DNA from 2 places in the Streptomyces sp. NPDC049954 genome. Region 2 is predicted to be linked to the other one. Evidence: predicted binding sites of a transcription regulator. Region 2 holds the regulator's gene; the other holds the start of a gene.
What was found. The regulator HrcA, encoded in region 2, represses chaperone genes, less so after heat shock. The targets are predictions, from matches to a motif close to TTNGCACTCNGNNNNNCNGAGTGCNAA.
Positions count from the first base shown of each region.

Region 1: the regulator HrcA is predicted to act here: its motif matches at 7,043-7,069, upstream of groL (chaperonin GroEL).

Region 1 covers NZ_JBFALS010000002.1:227,513-235,918, forward strand. The annotation lists gene otsB (trehalose-phosphatase) at 55-990, shown strand; gene AB0J21_RS04530 (trehalose-6-phosphate synthase) at 1,184-2,623, opposite strand; gene AB0J21_RS04535 (hypothetical protein) at 2,811-3,155, shown strand; gene AB0J21_RS04540 (glucosyl-3-phosphoglycerate synthase) at 3,171-4,121, opposite strand; SAM riboswitch class I at 4,391-4,542, shown strand; gene thrC (threonine synthase) at 4,560-5,858, shown strand; gene AB0J21_RS04550 (MoaD/ThiS family protein) at 5,983-6,261, shown strand; gene AB0J21_RS04555 (cold-shock protein) at 6,713-6,916, shown strand; gene groL (chaperonin GroEL) at 7,227-8,406, shown strand, end outside.
Region 2 covers NZ_JBFALS010000003.1:385,287-393,692, reverse strand. The annotation lists gene AB0J21_RS08170 (S41 family peptidase) at 1-513, opposite strand, end outside; gene AB0J21_RS08165 (pyridoxamine 5'-phosphate oxidase family protein) at 629-1,057, shown strand; gene AB0J21_RS08160 (16S rRNA (uracil(1498)-N(3))-methyltransferase) at 1,080-1,835, opposite strand; gene AB0J21_RS08155 (nitronate monooxygenase) at 1,832-2,899, opposite strand; gene dnaJ (molecular chaperone DnaJ) at 3,044-4,183, opposite strand; gene hrcA (heat-inducible transcriptional repressor HrcA) at 4,184-5,200, opposite strand; gene AB0J21_RS08140 (MBL fold metallo-hydrolase) at 5,484-6,233, shown strand; gene AB0J21_RS08135 (DUF3097 domain-containing protein) at 6,269-7,084, shown strand; partial or broken gene AB0J21_RS08130 (carboxymuconolactone decarboxylase family protein) at 7,101-7,357, shown strand; gene hemW (radical SAM family heme chaperone HemW) at 7,477-8,406, opposite strand, start outside.

The sequences.
Region 1 (8,406 bases), on a different contig from region 2:
TTCCCGACCGGGCCGGGCCGAGTGAGGAGCGCCTCGCGTGGATAGGCTCGTTCCATGGTCAGCCACACGCCTGAGCCGTCCGAGCCGTCCGCTTCCCCCGAGGTGCCCGGGTCCTCCGGGACACCCGGGGACGCCCCCGTCCCGGACGGGCTGCCCCGGCCCGTGACGGAGGCGGGCCGGGCCGGTCTCGCCGCGCTGCTCGCCCGCCCCGACCGGGCCGTGATCGCCCTCGACTTCGACGGGACGCTCGCCGACATCGTCCCCGACCCGGACCTGGCGCGGGCCCGCCCCGGAGCGGTCGAGGCGCTCGCCGCACTCGCCCCGCACGTGCGGTCCGTCGCGGTGATCACCGGCCGCCCGGCCGCCGTCGCGGTCCGCAACGGCGGCTTCGCCGGGGTGCGGGGCCTGGAACACCTCGTCGTCCTCGGGCACTACGGCGCCGAGCGCTGGGACGCCGTCAGCGACGCCGTGCGGACGCCGCCACCGCACCCCGGGGTGGCCGCCGCCCGCACCGAACTGCCCGGACTCCTCGACGCGACCGGCGAGGCCAAGGGCTCCTCCGTCGAGGACAAGGGGCAGTCCCTCGCCGTCCACACCCGCAGGGCGGAGCAGCCGCGGGCGGCCTTCGACGCGCTGCTCGCACCACTCACCGAGCTCGCGCACCGCAACGGCCTGATCCTCGAGCCGGGCCGCATGGTCCTGGAACTGCGCCCGCCGGGCGTCGACAAGGGCCGGGCCCTGAGCGGCTACCTGGACGAGGTCGCCGCCGGTTCGGTCCTGTACGCGGGCGACGACCTCGGCGACCTCGCCGCGTACGCCGCGGTGGAGCAGGACCGCGCGGAGCTGCCCGGGGTCCTGGTCGCGAGCGGTACGGAGGTCACGGAGCTGGTGGACCGCGCGGACCTGCCGCTGCCCGGCGGACCGGCCGAGGTCGTGGCCCTGCTCACGGCTCTGGCCCGGGAACTGGAGAAGCGGGCGGCCGGGCGCTGACGGCGCGGGGCGAAACGGACCAAGGGCCGCCCAGCGCCCTCACGGCGCGGGGAGCCGACCCCAGCGGTCCACGGGTCCTCACGGCACGCCGGGCCCGCCGGGGCGGCCTCGGCCCCGGGAGCCCGCCCGGGGCCGGGGAACTGGGCCCCGCCCGCCACGGTCACCCGGCGCCGGCGCCGGCCCCGGCCCGGCGTCAGCCGTCCGAGGTGAGCGCGTGCAACTGGTCGAGGAACCACTGCGCGGGCGGCAGCGCGGTGGCCGCCTCCGCGAGCCGCTTGGAGCGTTCGGCCCGCTCCTCGTGCTCCATCGTGAGCGCGGTGTGCAGGGCCTCCGCGGTCGCCAGGAGGTCGTACGGATTGACGACCACCGCGTCCTGCCCCAGCTCCTCGTACGCCCCGGCCTCCCGCGACAGCACGAGTGCGACGCCCTCGTCGGAGACGACCGGGACCTCCTTGGCGACGAGGTTCATGCCGTCCCTGATCGGGTTGACGAGCGCCACGTCCGCCATCCGGTAGGCGGCGAGGGAGCGCGCGAAGTCGTCGTCGACGCGCAGCAGGACCGGGGTCCAGTCCGAGGTGCCGTACTCGTCGTTGATGAGGTTCGCTACCCGCTCCACCTCCGCCGTGTACGCCCGGTAGCTCGCGAGGTCCTGGCGCGAGGGGTAGGCGAAGGCGATGTGCACGACCCGGCCGCGCCACTCGGGGCGTGCGATGAGCAGTCGGTGGAAGGCGTGCAGCCCGCGCACGATGTTCTTGGACAGCTCGGTGCGGTCGACGCGTACGACGGTCCGGCGCGGCCGCCCCTCCTCGTCCCTGCCGACTTCCTCCCGCAGCCTCTCCAGCCGCTCGTCCACGTCCTCACGGTGCGCGCGCTCGCGCAGGAAGTCGGCGTCGGCCCCGAGACCGTGCACCCCGATGCGGGTGTTGCCCGTCCCGTCGACGAGCGCGTCGGCGCAGGCCACGAAGGCGTCGGCCCAGCGACGCGTGAGGAACCCGGCCCGGTCCGCGCCGAGCATGCCGTGCAGGACCTCGCGGGCCACGTCGTCGGGCAGCAGCCGGAAGTAGTCGACCGGGGCCCACGGCGTGTGCGAGAAGTGCGCGATGCGCAGATCGGGCCGCAGCGCGCGCAGCATGCCGGGCACCAGCACCAGGTGGTAGTCCTGCACGAGGACGGCCGCCCCGTCCTCCGCCCGCGCCGCGAGCGCCTCCGCGAAGGCCCGGTTGTACGTCTGGAAGGAGGCCCAGCGCGCCCGGAACTCCGGGCCGAAGGCGGGCTCGAAGGGCGTCTCGTACAGCATGTGGTGGACGAACCACAGCACCGAGTTGGCGATGTCGTTGTACGCCTCGGCCTGCGTCTGCGGATCGATCCCCAGCATGTGGACGCGCTGCCCGCCGCTGTCCGCCGGGTCCAGATCGCCACCGGCACGCCGCACGGCCTCCCGGTCCCCGTCGCTCAGCGCCGCGCACACCCACACCGCGTCCGACTCGGGGCCGATCGCGGACAGCCCCGACACCAGCCCGCCCCCGCCCCGCTTGGCGCTCAGCGCGCCGTCCTCGTGCAGCGTGTAGGAGACGGGACCCCGATTGGACGCCACCAGGACGGAGGCGCGCGACTGATCAGCAGACGTAGACATAGACCCTTCCTAGCCGCCCCGATATGCGCTCAAACGTACGAGTTGTTGCGAGGGCTCGGGGGAGGGGCCGGCGCGACGCGGCAGGATGCCGGGAGGAAGGGCGACGGGAGGGGCGGAAGTGGGGACGGAAACGGCGACCGGCGGGGGCGCGACCGTGGCGGACGGAGGGGAGCCCGCGCCCGACCGGATACCCCGGACCCCGCGGGGCGGCAGAGTCGTCCTGCTCAACGGCGCCTCCAGCTCGGGCAAGAGCAGCATCGCGAGGGAACTCCTCGACCTCCTCGAAGGAAGCTGGTTGGCGGTGCGCTGCCCGCTGCCGGAACTGGAACACCGCGAGCGCGCACGCGGCGACCGGGAGCCCGGCCTGGCCGCCGCCCAGTACGAGGTCGTGCACGCCCACGGCGTGCACGACGTCGACGTGGACACGTCCACGCTGAGCCCGCACGCGTGCGCCCTGCGCGTCCGCGACCACCTGGAGCACCCGGCCCGCCCCACCGCCTTCGAGGCGCTGCGGGCGGAACCACGGCCCTGAGGCCGCCCGGCGCCCTCAGGCCGCCCGGCGCCGGCTCTCGTACTCGGGGATCTCCGTCATCGGAGGCCTCTCCCGGGTGTCCACCTCGTGGGTGTGGTGGACGTAGCCGCCGTCCGGATGGCGTTCGAACTGGGTCAGCTCGGGGCGTACGAGGTGGCCCCTGGCCAGGCGGAGCTGGGCGGTGCGGTAGATCGCCGCGGACATCCGGCCCAGCGCCTGCCCGTCCTGGTGGCGGTGTTTGCGGACCCCGACGTCCACCTGGGCGAGCGCGTCCAGGCCCACCGTGTGCAGCGCGTCCACGAGCAGGCCCAGCTCGACGCCGTAGCCCACCGGGAACGGCAGCCGCTCCAGCAGGGAGCGCCGCGCCGCGTACTCGCCGCCCAGCGGCTGGACGAAACCGGCCAGCCGAGGCCAGTGCATGTTCAGCAGCGGGCGGGCCATGATCTCGGTGACCCGGCCGCCCTGCCCCGAGGCGCCGCCCAGTGGACGCTCGTACATCGCCTTGACGAAGTGCACGTCCGGGTCGGTCAGCAGCGGGCCCACGATGCCGGACACGAAGTCCGGGGAGAACTCCTTCAGGTCGGAGTCCACGAAACACACGATGTCGCCCTCGGTGACGAGCAGGGAGCGCCACAGGACCTCTCCCTTGCCGGGCACCGCGGGCAGGCCCGGCAGCACGACGTCACGGTGCACGACCCGGGCTCCGGCCGCCGCGGCGACCTCCCCCGTACGGTCGGTCGAACCGGAGTCGAGGACCACCAGCTCGTCCACGAGCGGGACCTTCTCCATCAGCTCTCGCCGGATCACGGTCACGATGTCGCCGACCGTGGCTTCCTCGTCCAGTGCGGGCAGGACCACGCTCACCGAGGACCCGGTCGCCTGCTTGGCCGCGAGGATCTGCGGCAGCGTGCGGTCGGCTGCGGTCCAGGAACGGCGGTCGAGCCAGCGCTCCACCTCTTCGAGCACGTTGTGCGTCCCCTCGTGCGGGTACTGCTTGCGGAATACCGGAAGTGACTTACCTGGGTGCGGCCGGCCCGGCGGCCGACCGTGATCTCCATCTCGGCGTTCGGACGACTATCTCAACGATCCGGTGCTTCGGTTACAGTCTTGGACAGTGCCGGTGACCATCCCATGTCGGGCTGCGCCACCCGCACCGCGTGTCATGACAAGCACGTGACACACCACGTGCCGGACACGTGACAAACGCGGCGGACCTCAGGATCCGCCTGCCATACCGCTCATCCAGAGGGGCAGAGGGAAACGGCCCGTTGAAGCCCCGGCAACCCTCCGGCCGAGTCTCCTGGCGGTACGTCCGCCACCGAGGCCCACGGCTCGGGAAGGTGCCAATTCCGTCTCGTGGCGAAATGCGTCGCGAGGAAGATGAGGAGAAAGGGCCTCCCCACCATGGCTGTGCAGACCGCCGAAACCTCCGCTCCCGCGAAGACGGGCGTCGATCTCGGACCCGCCGCCGCTCTCTCGTGCCGCGAATGCGGCGAGCGCTTCCCGCTCGGACCCATCTTCGCCTGTCAGAGCTGCTTCGGCCCGTTGGAAGTCGCCTACGACCTCCCCGCGGGCGACCCCGAGGCCCTGCGCAAGCGGATCGAGGCCGGTCCCGACAACATCTGGCGCTACGCCCCGCTGCTGCCCGTCCCCGCCGACGTGGCCACCCACCCCAGCACCAACCCCGGCTTCACCCAGCTCGTCCAGGCCGACCGCCTCGCCCGCGAGCTCGGCGTCACCGGCGGCCTGTACGTCAAGGACGACTCCGGCAACCCGACGCACTCCTTCAAGGACCGCGTCGTCGCCATCGCCGTCGAGGCCGCCCGCGCCTTCGGCTTCACGACCCTCTCCTGCTCCTCGACCGGCAACCTGGCCGGCGCCGTCGGCGCCGCCGCCGCCCGCGCCGGCTTCCGCTCCTGCGTGTTCATCCCGCACGACCTGGAACAGGGCAAGGTCGTCATGGCCGCCGTCTACGGCGGCGAGCTGGTCGGCATCGAGGGCAACTACGACGACGTGAACCGTTTCTGCTCCGAGCTGATCGGTGACCCGCTCGGCGAGGGCTGGGGCTTCGTCAACGTCAACCTGCGCCCGTACTACGGAGAGGGCTCCAAGACCCTCGCGTACGAGATCGCCGAGCAGCTCGGCTGGGAACTGCCCGACCAGATCGTCATCCCGGTGGCCTCCGGCTCCCAGCTCACCAAGATCGACAAGGGCTTCCAGGAGCTGATCAGGCTCGGCCTGGTCGCCGACAAGCCGTACCGGATCTTCGGAGCCCAGGCGGAGGGCTGCTCGCCGGTCTCCACCGCGTACAAGGCCGGCCACGACGTCGTACGCCCGCAGAAGCCGAACACCATCGCCAAGTCCCTCGCGATCGGCAACCCGGCGGACGGCCCGTACGTCCTGGACATCGCCCGGCGCACCGGCGGCGCGGTGGAGGACGTGAACGACGAGCAGGTCGTGGACGCGATCAAGCTGCTCGCCCGCACCGAGGGGATCTTCGCCGAGACCGCGGGCGGGGTGACCGTGGGGGTGACCCGCAAGCTGATCGAGTCCGGGGCGCTCGACCCGAGCCTCACCACCGTCGTGCTCAACACCGGTGACGGGCTCAAGACGCTCGACGCGGTGGCGCCCACCACCGGGCCGACCGCGACCATCCGCCCGGACCTCGACGCGTTCCGCGCCGCCGGTCTCGCCCGCGACTGAGCCGCACGCGGCCGCGGGGCGGCCCCCGGTGCGCCCGCGTGCCCCGGTCCGCCCTCGTGTCCGCCCCTCCGCCTGAGCCGTCACTCCGCCCTTCGGCCGAGCAGGCCGAGAAAGGCTGTACCCCATGAGCGTCAACGTCCGCATCCCCACCATCCTGCGCACCTACACCGGCGGCAAGTCCGAGGTCCCGGCCGAGGGCGCGACCCTCGCCGAGGTCATCGCCGACCTGGAGAAGAACCACACCGGCATCGCCGGCCGGGTCCTCGACGACTCGGGCAAGCTGCGCCGTTTCGTGAACGTCTACGTCAACGACGACGACGTCCGCTTCGAGCAGGGCCTGGAGACGGCGACCCCCGACGGCGCCGGGATCTCGATCATCCCGGCGGTCGCCGGCGGCTGCTGAGCGCATCCGGAATCCGTCCCCTCATTTGTGTTGCCCCCTTCGCGGAAAAGCGGAGGGGGCAATTCCATGAGATTGGCAGAGGTACAGTTGGGGATACTGATTCGCCGCGTGTTCGCGCCTTGACGGGCGCCGGGAGAAGTGTCCCGGGAAACGCGCCCCGCGGCTTCTGTGAGCCGGTGTTCCCGCTCCCGAATCTCTTGCCTTTTTGCGGCTTTGCGTTCCTTTTGCCGGGCCCGAATTGCCCGGAACTTCCGCCGATTCCGGCCTATAAGTCCATACCTGGTGCCTGGATTTCTCGTCCGATTGACCTGTTGCAGACGGCAGTTGGGCAGATACATTCAGCGGCGGTCGACGCGTTCCGGCGCACACCCCCATACGTCTGGGGGGTGAGGTCTGACCCGGGTTCGCGAAGTGCGTTCCTGTGCAAGGGCCAGTAATAGGGGAGTTAGGCATGGCTCAGGGCACCGTCAAGTGGTTCAACGCGGAGAAGGGGTACGGCTTCATCGCGGTCGACGGTGGTGCGGATGTTTTCGTCCACTACAGCGCGATTCAGATGGACGGTTACCGCACCCTTGAAGAGGGCCAGCGAGTCGAGTTCGAGATCTCGCAGGGTCAGAAGGGGCCGCAGGCGGACATGGTCCGTCAGGCTGCCTGAACAGCGCTCGACCGATAAACGGACGACGTGGCCGAGGGCCCGTACCCCCAGGGGTGCGGGCCCTCGGGCTGTCGGGAACCGGCCCGCCGCCGGGGCCGCCCCTTCGGGGCATGCCCTCCCGGGAGGCTTGCACTCTCCTAGGCCGAGTGCTAATCATAGGCGTTAGCACTCTGACGTTGAGAGTGACAGAAGGACCGGGTCGGTGAGGCCCGCAGGCCGTACGGGGCAAGGAACCGTGCGGTGCGCAGGCCGTCCGTCGCGGGCGCCACACGGTCCCTCAGCCCACCCCGTCCTGGGAGGACCACTTCACATGGCCAAGATCATCGCGTTCGACGAGGAGGCGCGGCGCGGCCTTGAGCGCGGTATGAACCAGCTCGCCGACGCCGTCAAGGTGACCCTCGGCCCCAAGGGCCGCAACGTCGTCCTGGAGAAGAAGTGGGGCGCCCCCACGATCACCAACGATGGTGTTTCCATCGCCAAGGAGATCGAGCTGGAGGACCCGTACGAGAAGATCGGCGCCGAGCTGGTCAAGGAGGTCGCGAAGAAGACGGACGACGTCGCCGGTGACGGCACGACGACCGCGACCGTCCTGGCCCAGGCGCTGGTCCGTGAGGGTCTGCGCAACGTGGCCGCCGGTGCCAACCCGATGGCGCTGAAGCGCGGCATCGAGAAGGCCGTCGAGGCCGTCTCCACCGCGCTCCTGGAGCAGGCCAAGGACGTGGAGACCAAGGAGCAGATCGCCTCCACCGCCTCCATCTCCGCCGCCGACACCCAGATCGGCGAGCTCATCGCCGAGGCCATGGACAAGGTGGGCAAGGAAGGCGTCATCACCGTCGAGGAGTCCCAGACCTTCGGTCTGGAGCTGGAACTCACCGAGGGCATGCGCTTCGACAAGGGCTACATCTCGGCGTACTTCGCCACCGACATGGAGCGTATGGAGTCGTCCCTCGACGACCCGTACATCCTCATCGTCAACTCGAAGATCAGCAACGTGAAGGACCTCCTTCCGCTGCTGGAGAAGGTCATGCAGTCGGGCAAGCCCCTGCTGATCATCGCCGAGGACGTCGAGGGCGAGGCCCTGTCGACCCTGGTCGTCAACAAGATCCGCGGCACCTTCAAGTCCGTCGCCGTCAAGGCCCCGGGCTTCGGCGACCGCCGCAAGGCCATGCTCGGCGACATCGCCATCCTCACCGGTGGCCAGGTCATCTCCGAGGAGGTCGGCCTCAAGCTGGAGAACGCCGGTCTCGACCTGCTGGGCCGCGCCCGCAAGGTCGTCATCACCAAGGACGAGACGACCATCGTCGACGGTGCCGGCGACAGCGAGCAGGTCCAGGGCCGCGTCAACCAGATCCGCGCCGAGATCGAGAACAGCGACTCGGACTACGACCGCGAGAAGCTCCAGGAGCGTCTGGCGAAGCTGGCCGGCGGCGTGGCCGTCATCAAGGCCGGTGCCGCCACCGAGGTCGAGCTCAAGGAGCGCAAGCACCGCA
Region 2 (8,406 bases):
CTTCCCCGCCGTGCCGCCCCGGTAGCGCTTCCACCAGGCGGCCTCGCGGCCCATGGTGACGGTGCCGAGCAGGACCAGTTCCCCCTCGCCCTCGTACGCGAGCGAGCCGACCGGCCCGTAGGGCAGGACCCGGGGCGGCGAACCGTCGAGGGGGATCGCGTGGGCCCAGGTGCGGCGCAGCGAGGCCCGGCCGTGCGCGGTGACCGCGACGACCTCGCCCTGCGGGGTCCAGCCGCGCACGGAGGTCTTGTGGCTGCCCCAGTGCGTGAGCCGGCGCGCGGGACCGCCGTCCACCGGCGCGACGAACACCTCGGGCACGCCGTCGCGCGCGGAGGTCCAGGCGATCGTGGTGCCGTCGGGAGATATCCGCGGGTGGTGCACGGGCACGTTGTCGGCGCTGACGCGCCAGGCGCGTCCCCCGTCGAGCGGGGCGAGCCAGACGTCGTCCTCTGCGGTGAAGGCGAGCAACTCGCCGTGGATGTGCGGAAAACGGAGATAGGCAGGCTGTGTCACAAGGGCCACCCTAAGCAGCGGGGCCCCGCTCGGGACAGGGGTCCTCGCTCCGCGCGCGCCGCCCGCCGGGTCCGGAGACTTCCCGAAACGGCCCCGGCGGGGGTGGGATGGGCCCATGGAGACCGTCGCCGAACGCCTGGACCGTGCACGCAATGTCTGGCTGTGCGTGGCTCGCCCCGAGGGGCCCCCGCACGTGACCCCCGTCTGGTTCGTCTTCCGGCCGCGACAGCGGGACCGAGGGGGCCAGGAGGAGGGCCCGCGCGGCCCCGAAGGCGTGTGGTGGATCGGTACGGGCGCGAACTCGGTCAAGGCGCGGCTGGCCGAGCGGTCCCCGAAGGTCTCGCTGGCCCTGGAGGACGGCGAGCACCCGCTCGTCGCGGAGGGCGAGGCCCGCGTCCACCACACCCGCTTCCCCGACTCCGTGCGCGAGGGCTTCCTCGCCAAGTACGGCTGGGACCCGGCCATCCCGGAACGCCCGGGCGAACCGCGGGCGCTGCTGGAGGTACGGGTGCGCCGGTGGCTGCTGCGGGGGCAGCCCGCCTGAGCGGGCCCGGGCCGGGGCGTGCTCAGCCCCAGCGTCCCGTGCGCCCCATCAGCAGCGCCACGGCCGCCGTTCCCGCCGTGGAGGTGCGCAGGACGCTGCGGCCCAGCCGGCACACGTGCGCCCCCGCGGCGGTGAAGGCCGCCAACTCCTCGGGGGAGACGCCGCCTTCGGGGCCGACGACGAGGACGATCTCGCCGCGGTCGGGCAGTTCCACGCTCGCCAGGGCCTCGCCCGGGGTCGCGGTGTCCTCGTGGAGGACGGCCGCGAAGTCGGCCTCGGCGAGCAGGGCGGCGGCCTGCTTCGTGGTCATCGCCTCGGCGACCTCGGGGAACCGGGGGCGGCGCGACTGCTTGCCCGCCTCGCGTGCCGTGGCCCGCCATTTGGCGAGGGACTTGGCGCCGCGCTCGCCCCGCCACTGGGTGACGCAGCGGGCCGCCTGCCACGGGACGACGGCGTCGACGCCGGTCTCGGTCATCGTCTCGACGGCGAGTTCGCCCCGGTCGCCCTTGGGCAGCGCCTGGACGACGGTGATGCGCGGACTGCCCACGGACTCCTCGGCGAGCGCGCCGAGTTCGACGGTCAGCCGGTCCTTGCCCTCGGCGGACAGCACGACGCAGGGCACCCAGTGACCGTGGCCGTCGGTGAGGACGACGTCCTCCCCCGGCCGCAGCCGCTTCACGGACACGGCGTGCCGCCCCTCGGGCCCGTCGAGCACGTAGGCGGCGCCCTCGCGGGCGCGCGCGGCGAGGTCCTCGGCGAGGAAGACGGGCGCGGTCACGCGGCACCTCCCAGGGCGGCGGCGGCCGTACGGGTCTCGGCGGCGAGCGTCTCGACGAGCCGCGCGGCGGGCAGCGTACGGGCCATCCGGTGGCCCTGCCCCGCCCACAGCGCCATGCCCTGCGCGTCCCCGGCGGTCGCGGCGGCCTTCCGCAGCCCCGAGGTCAGGTGGTGCACCTCGGGGTAGGCGGCGGGGGCCTGCGGTCCGTGCTCGCGCACGAAGCGGTTGACGAGTCCGCGCGCGGGCCGGCCGGAGAAGGCCCGGGTCAGTTCGGTGCGCACGAACAGCGGGTTGGTGAGCGCCGCCTTGTGCAGCGGCGAGGCCCCCGACTCGGGGCAGGGCAGGAAGGCGGTGCCGAGCTGCGCGGCCTGCGCCCCGGCGGCCAGCACCCCGGCGATCTGCGCGCCGCGCATGAGCCCGCCGGCCGCGACCAACGGCAGCGGCACGGTCTCCCTGACCTGGCTGACGAGCGCGAGCAGACCGATCCCGGCGCCGTCGCAGGCCGGGTCGTCGCGGTGCGTGCCCTGGTGGCCGCCCGCCTCGACGCCCTGGACGCACACGGCGTCGGCGCCCGCCCACTGGGCGGCCCGCGCCTCCTCGGGCGTCGTCACGGTGACGACGGTGACGGTGCCGACCCGCTGGAAGGCGTCGAGGACGTCGCGGGTGGGGCAGCCGAAGGTGAAGGACACGACGGGCACGGGGTCGGCGAGCAGGACCTCGACCTTGTCCTCGTACGCGTCGTCGAGAGCGCCCTCGGGGACGGGGCCGAGCGGCGCGGCGTAGCGGTCCGCCTCCTCGGCGAGGTGCCCTGCGTAGGCGGCCACGGCCTCCGGGTCCCCGGCGGGCTGCGGGAGGAACAGGTTCACGCCGAAGGGGCGCGAGGTGAGTTCCTTCGTCTCCTTGACCTGGTCGCGTACGTCGTCGGCGCCGCGGTACCCGGCGGCGAGGAACCCGAGGCCGCCGGCGCCGGACACCGCGGCGGCCAGCGCCGGGCAGGAGGCACCGCCCGCGAGGGGAGCCTGCACGATCGGGTGCCGCAGAAGCTCGGTCAGACTTGAGGACATGCCCGCATCGTCCCACGAGCCCGCCGGGCGCCGCCCGCCACCCGAGCCCTCGGGCGGCGGCCGGGAGGGAGCCGGACACGGCCGTGCGGCCCGCGCGAGAAGTTCACGCGGGCCGCACGGGTACGCCCTCGGCGGGCGGCAGCCTCAGGAACGGCCGTTGAACGCGTCCTTGAGCCGGGAGAACAGGCCCTGCTGTCCGGGCTGGAACTGCCCGAGGGGCCGCTCCTCGCCACGCAGCTCGGCGAGTTCGCGCAGCAGTCGCTCCTGCTCGGCGTCGAGCTTCCCGGGCGTCTGGACCTCGACGTGCACGATGAGGTCGCCGCGCCCGCCGCCGCGCAGGTGGGTCACGCCGCGGCCGTGCAGGGGCACGGACTGCCCGGACTGGGTGCCGGGCCGGATGTCGACGTCCTCGGTCCCGTCCAGTGTCTCCAGTGGCACCTTCGTGCCGAGCGCCGCCGCCGTCATCGGGATGGTGACGGTGCAGTGCAGGTCGTCCCCGCGCCGCTGGAAGACGGCGTGGGCCACCTCGTGGATCTCCACGTAGAGGTCACCGGCGGGGCCGCCGCCGGGGCCGACCTCGCCCTCCCCGGCGAGCTGGATGCGGGTGCCGTTGTCGACACCGGCCGGGATCTTCACGGTCAGGGTGCGCCGTGAGCGGATCCGTCCGTCGCCCGCGCACTCCGGGCAGGGCGTCGGCACGACGGTGCCGAAGCCCTGGCACTGCGGGCAGGGCCTGGAGGTCATGACCTGGCCCAGGAAGGACCGGGTGACCTGGGAGACCTCACCGCGACCGCGGCACATGTCGCAGGTCTGCGCCGAGGTGCCGGGGGCGGCGCCCTCGCCGTTGCAGGTGTTGCAGACGACGGCCGTGTCGACCTGGATGTCCTTGGTGGTGCCGAAGGCCGCCTCGTTGAGGTCGATCTCCAGCCGGATCATGGCGTCCTGGCCGCGCCGGGTCCGCGAGCGCGGTCCGCGCTGCGAGGAGGCGCCGAAGAACGCGTCCATGATGTCGGAGAAGTTCCCGAAGCCGCCCTGGCCGAAGCCGCCGGCCCCGCCACCGCCCGCCTGGGACAGCGGGTCCCCGCCGAGGTCGAAGACCTGCTTCTTCTGCGGGTCGGAGAGCACCTCGTAGGCGGCGTTGATCTCCTTGAACCGCTCCTGCGTCTTGGGGTCCGGGTTGACGTCGGGGTGAAGTTCCCGCGCCAGACGCCGGAACGCCTTCTTGATCTCGTCCTGGGAAGCGTCGCGGCGCACGCCGAGTACGGCGTAGTAGTCCGTGGCCACTTACGACTCCGCCAGGATCTGTCCGACGTAACGAGCCACTGCGCGTACCGCTCCCATCGTTCCGGGGTAGTCCATGCGGGTCGGTCCGACCACGCCGAGCTTGGCGACTGCCTCGCCGCCCGAACCGTAGCCGACCGAGACCACCGAGGTGGAGTTGAGCCCCTCGTAGGCGTTCTCATGACCGATCCGGACCGTCATGCCCGAGTCCTTGGCCTCGCCGAGCAGCCGCAGGAGCACGACTTGCTCCTCCAGCGCCTCCAGCACCGGCCTGATCATGAGGGGGAAGTCGTGCCCGAACCTGGTCAGGTTGGCCGTGCCGCCGATCATCAGCCGTTCTTCGGTCTCCTCGACGAGGGTCTCCAGCAAGGTGGAGAGCACGATCGAGACGGTCCCCCGGTCGTCCTGTTCGAAGGACTCGGGGAGATCCTGCACGAGCTGCGGGACGTCGGCGAACCAGCGTCCGGCGACCCGGCTGTTGAGCCGGGCCCGCAGATCGGCCACGGAGGTGTCACCGAACGGCGCCGGGCAGTCGACCATGCGCTGCTCGACCCGGCCGGTGTCGGTGATGAGCACGAGCATCAGCCGGGCCGGGGCCAGCGCCAGCAGCTCCACGTGACGCACCGTCGAGCGCGTCAGCGAGGGGTACTGCACGACGGCGACCTGCCGGGTGAGCTGCGCGAGCAGCCGCACCGTGCGGCCCACGACGTCGTCGAGGTCGACGGCGCCGTCCAGGAAGTTCTGAATGGCGCGCCGCTCGGGGGCGGTCATCGGCTTGATGTCGGCGAGCTGGTCGACGAACAGCCGGTAGCCCTTGTCGGTCGGGATACGGCCCGCGCTGGTGTGCGGCTGGGCGATGTACCCCTCCTCCTCCAGCGCGGCCATGTCGTTGCGCACCGTGGCCGGGGAGACCCCGAGCCGGTGCCGCTCGGTGAGCGCCTTGGAGCCCACCGGCTCCTCGGTCCCGACGTAGTCCTGGACGATGGCGCGCAGCACTTCGAGTCTGCGTTCACTGAGCACCGCGCACACCTCCCTGGTCGCCGGCCGGCGATCACCGGTCCGGGCTTGGCACTCGCCCTGTCTGAGTGCCAGCACTTCCCCGGCCAGTGTACGGCCGTGAGGTACGCCCCCGGCAAGGGCGGTGGCACGGCAGGTCGTGCGCCCCCGGCACGGCTGAGGAGGACAGGACGGGGCAGGGTAGGGCCGAAGACCACGAACGGACAGCCGCGGCTGTCACCAAGGGACGGGCCCGGAGCGCCGGTGGACGGTTTCGCCGGGCGCCCGGGCACGGGAGGCGGCGCACATGGAACGGGAGCGAGCGGTGACCGACGGCGGATGGGAGCGGCTCGCACCGGGGGTGGCCCGGCTGCGGCTGCCCGCGTGGGACTGCACCGTGGGCCTGGTCACGGCGGGCGGCACGGCCCTGCTGGTCGACGCGGGCGCGAGCGTGCGGGAGGGCGGCGCGGTGCGTGCCGGGGCGCAGTCCCTGCTCGGCGGCGGGCGCGTGACGCATCTCGCACTGACCCATCCGCACTTCGACCACGTGCTGGGCGCCGGGGCCTTCGCGGGGGTGACGACGTACGGGGCGGTCGGCGTCGAGGGGCTGCTCGGCTCCCCGCAGGGCCGTGCGGCGCTGTACGCGGACGCGGTGCGGCACGGGCTCGACGAGGACGAGGCGGCGCAGGCGGCGGACCTCGCGCGCGCCCCGGAGCACACGGTGTCGGGCGAGTTCACGCTCGGCCTGGACGGTGGCCGCCGGGTCCTGCTCGCCAACGTGGGCCCGGCGCACACCGGCCACGACCTGGTGGTCGTCGTACCGGGCGCCGGACCGGCCGCGCCCACCGTCGTGTTCTGCGGCGACCTGGTCGAGGAGTCGGGTCCCCCGCAGGCCGGACCGGACGCGGTCCCGGCCCGCTGGCCGGACGCCCTGGACCGGCTGCTGGACCTGGGCGGCGAGGACGCGCTGTACGTCCCGGGGCACGGAGCGGTGGTGGACGCGGCCTTCGTCCGGGCCCAGCGCGCCGAACTCGACGCGGCGCACGGCGTGTCGTGATCCCCCGAACGGCGGCATTTCCTATCGTCTGAGGAATGCGCGCGTACTCCTCCGACCTGACCCCGCCGTGGAAGAAGCAGCGGCCCGCTCCCGAGGTTCCCCTGGAGCGGGACCTCGTGGTGGAGGAGGTGACGACCGGCTTCTGCGGGGCGGTGCTGTCCTGGGAGAAGTCGGCGGAGGGCCTCGTCGTGACGCTGGAGGACCGCTTCGGCAAGCGACGGGTCTTCCCGCTGGCCCCGCGCGGCTTCCTGCTGGAGGGCCGTGCGGTGACGCTCGTGCGCCCGCGCTCCACCACACCGGCCGCGCCCTCCCGTACGGCCTCCGGATCGGTCGCGGTGCCCGGGGCGCGCGCCCGGGTGGCGCGGGCGGGCCGTATCTACGTCGAGGGCCGGCACGACGCGGAGCTGGTGGAACGGGTGTGGGGCGACGACCTGCGGATCGAGGGCGTGGTCGTGGAGTACCTGGAGGGGGTCGACGACCTGCCCTCGATCGTCGCCGAGTTCGCCCCGGGCCCCGACGCCCGCCTGGGCGTCCTGGTGGACCACCTCGTCCCGGGCTCGAAGGAGTCACGCATCGCCGCCGGGGTGACGAGCGCGCACGCCCTGGTCGTCGGCCACCCGTTCATCGACGTGTGGGAGGCGGTGAAGCCGTCCTCCCTCGGCATCGAGTCCTGGCCCCGCGTCCCCCGCGGCCAGGACTGGAAGACCGGCGTGTGCCGCGCCCTGGGCTGGCCGGAGAACACCGGGGCGGCCTGGCAGCACATCCTGTCCCACGTCCACACCTACAAGGACCTGGAACCGGCCCTGCTCGGCCGGGTGGAGGAGCTGATCGACTTCGTGACGGCACCGTAGCCGGATCCCGGCGGGAGCCGCCTGGCGGCACAGCACGGTGTTCACCGAGGCCGAACGGGCCGCGCCGGCGCTCGCCGAAGAGGGCGCCCGGCTCGGCGACCACGGCGTGTCTGACGAGACGTGGGCCCGGGTGCGCGAGCACTGCGACGACGACCAGGTCGGCGCGCTGGTCTGCCTGGTCTCCCTGATCAACACCGCGACGCGCGTGAACGTGATCGCGCACAACCCGGGGGCTCGTACGAGCCCGGCATGTTCGCCCGTACGTCGAGCTGACCCGCGCCTCGGACGCGCGCCCCTTCGAGCCCGTCCGGCGCTTGAGGACACCCCCAGATCGCACCAGCCCCATGAAGCCCGTCCGGCGCTTGAGGACCGAGCGAGGCCGCAGGCGAGCCTCAGTCCACCAGATCCCGCACCACCGCGTCCGCCAGCAGCCGCCCCCGCAGGGTGAGCACGGCCCGCCCCGCGCGATGCGCCGCCGGATCGAGCAGTCCCTCGGCCACGGCCCTCGACGCCGCCGCGAGCCCGTCCGGCCGCAGCAGCGACAGCGGGCAGCCCTCGCTCAGCCGCAGCTCCAGCAGGACGCGCTCCACCCGCCGGTCCTCCTCGCTCAGGATCTCCCGCCCGGCCCCCGGCGAGCGTCCCCCGGCCAGGGCCGCCGCGTAGGCGCCAGGATGCTTGACGTTCCACCACCGCACCCCGCCGACGTGGCTGTGCGCCCCCGGCCCGGCCCCCCACCAGTCGGCGCCGCGCCAGTACAGCTCGTTGTGCAGGCAGCGACCGGCCTCGGTCGTCGCCCAGTTGGAGACCTCGTACCAGGAGAAACCGGCGCGGCTGAGCGCCTCCTCGGCGATCAGGTAGCGGTCCGCGTGCTCGTCGTCGTCGGTCATCGGGATCTCACCGCGCCGGATGCGCCGCGCGAGCCCCGTTCCCTCCTCGACGATGAGCGCGTACGCCGAGACATGGTCGGGACCCGCGCCGATCGCCGCGTCCAGCGAGGCCCGCCAGTCCTCGTCGCTCTCGCCGGGGGTCCCGTAGATCAGGTCGAGGTTGACGTGCTCGAAACCGGCGGCGCGCGCCTCGGCCACACACGCCTCGGGCCGCCCCGGCGTGTGGTTGCGGTCGAGGATCTTCAGCACGTGCTGCTTCGCGCTCTGCATGCCGAAGGAGACGCGGTTGAACCCGCCCTCGCGCAGTTCGGCCAGGTACGCCGGGTCGACGGACTCGGGGTTGGCCTCGGTGGTCACCTCGGCGTCCTCGGCGAGCCCGAACTCCTCGCGTACGGCGCTCAGCATCCGGACGAGGTCGGCGGCGGCGAGCAGCGT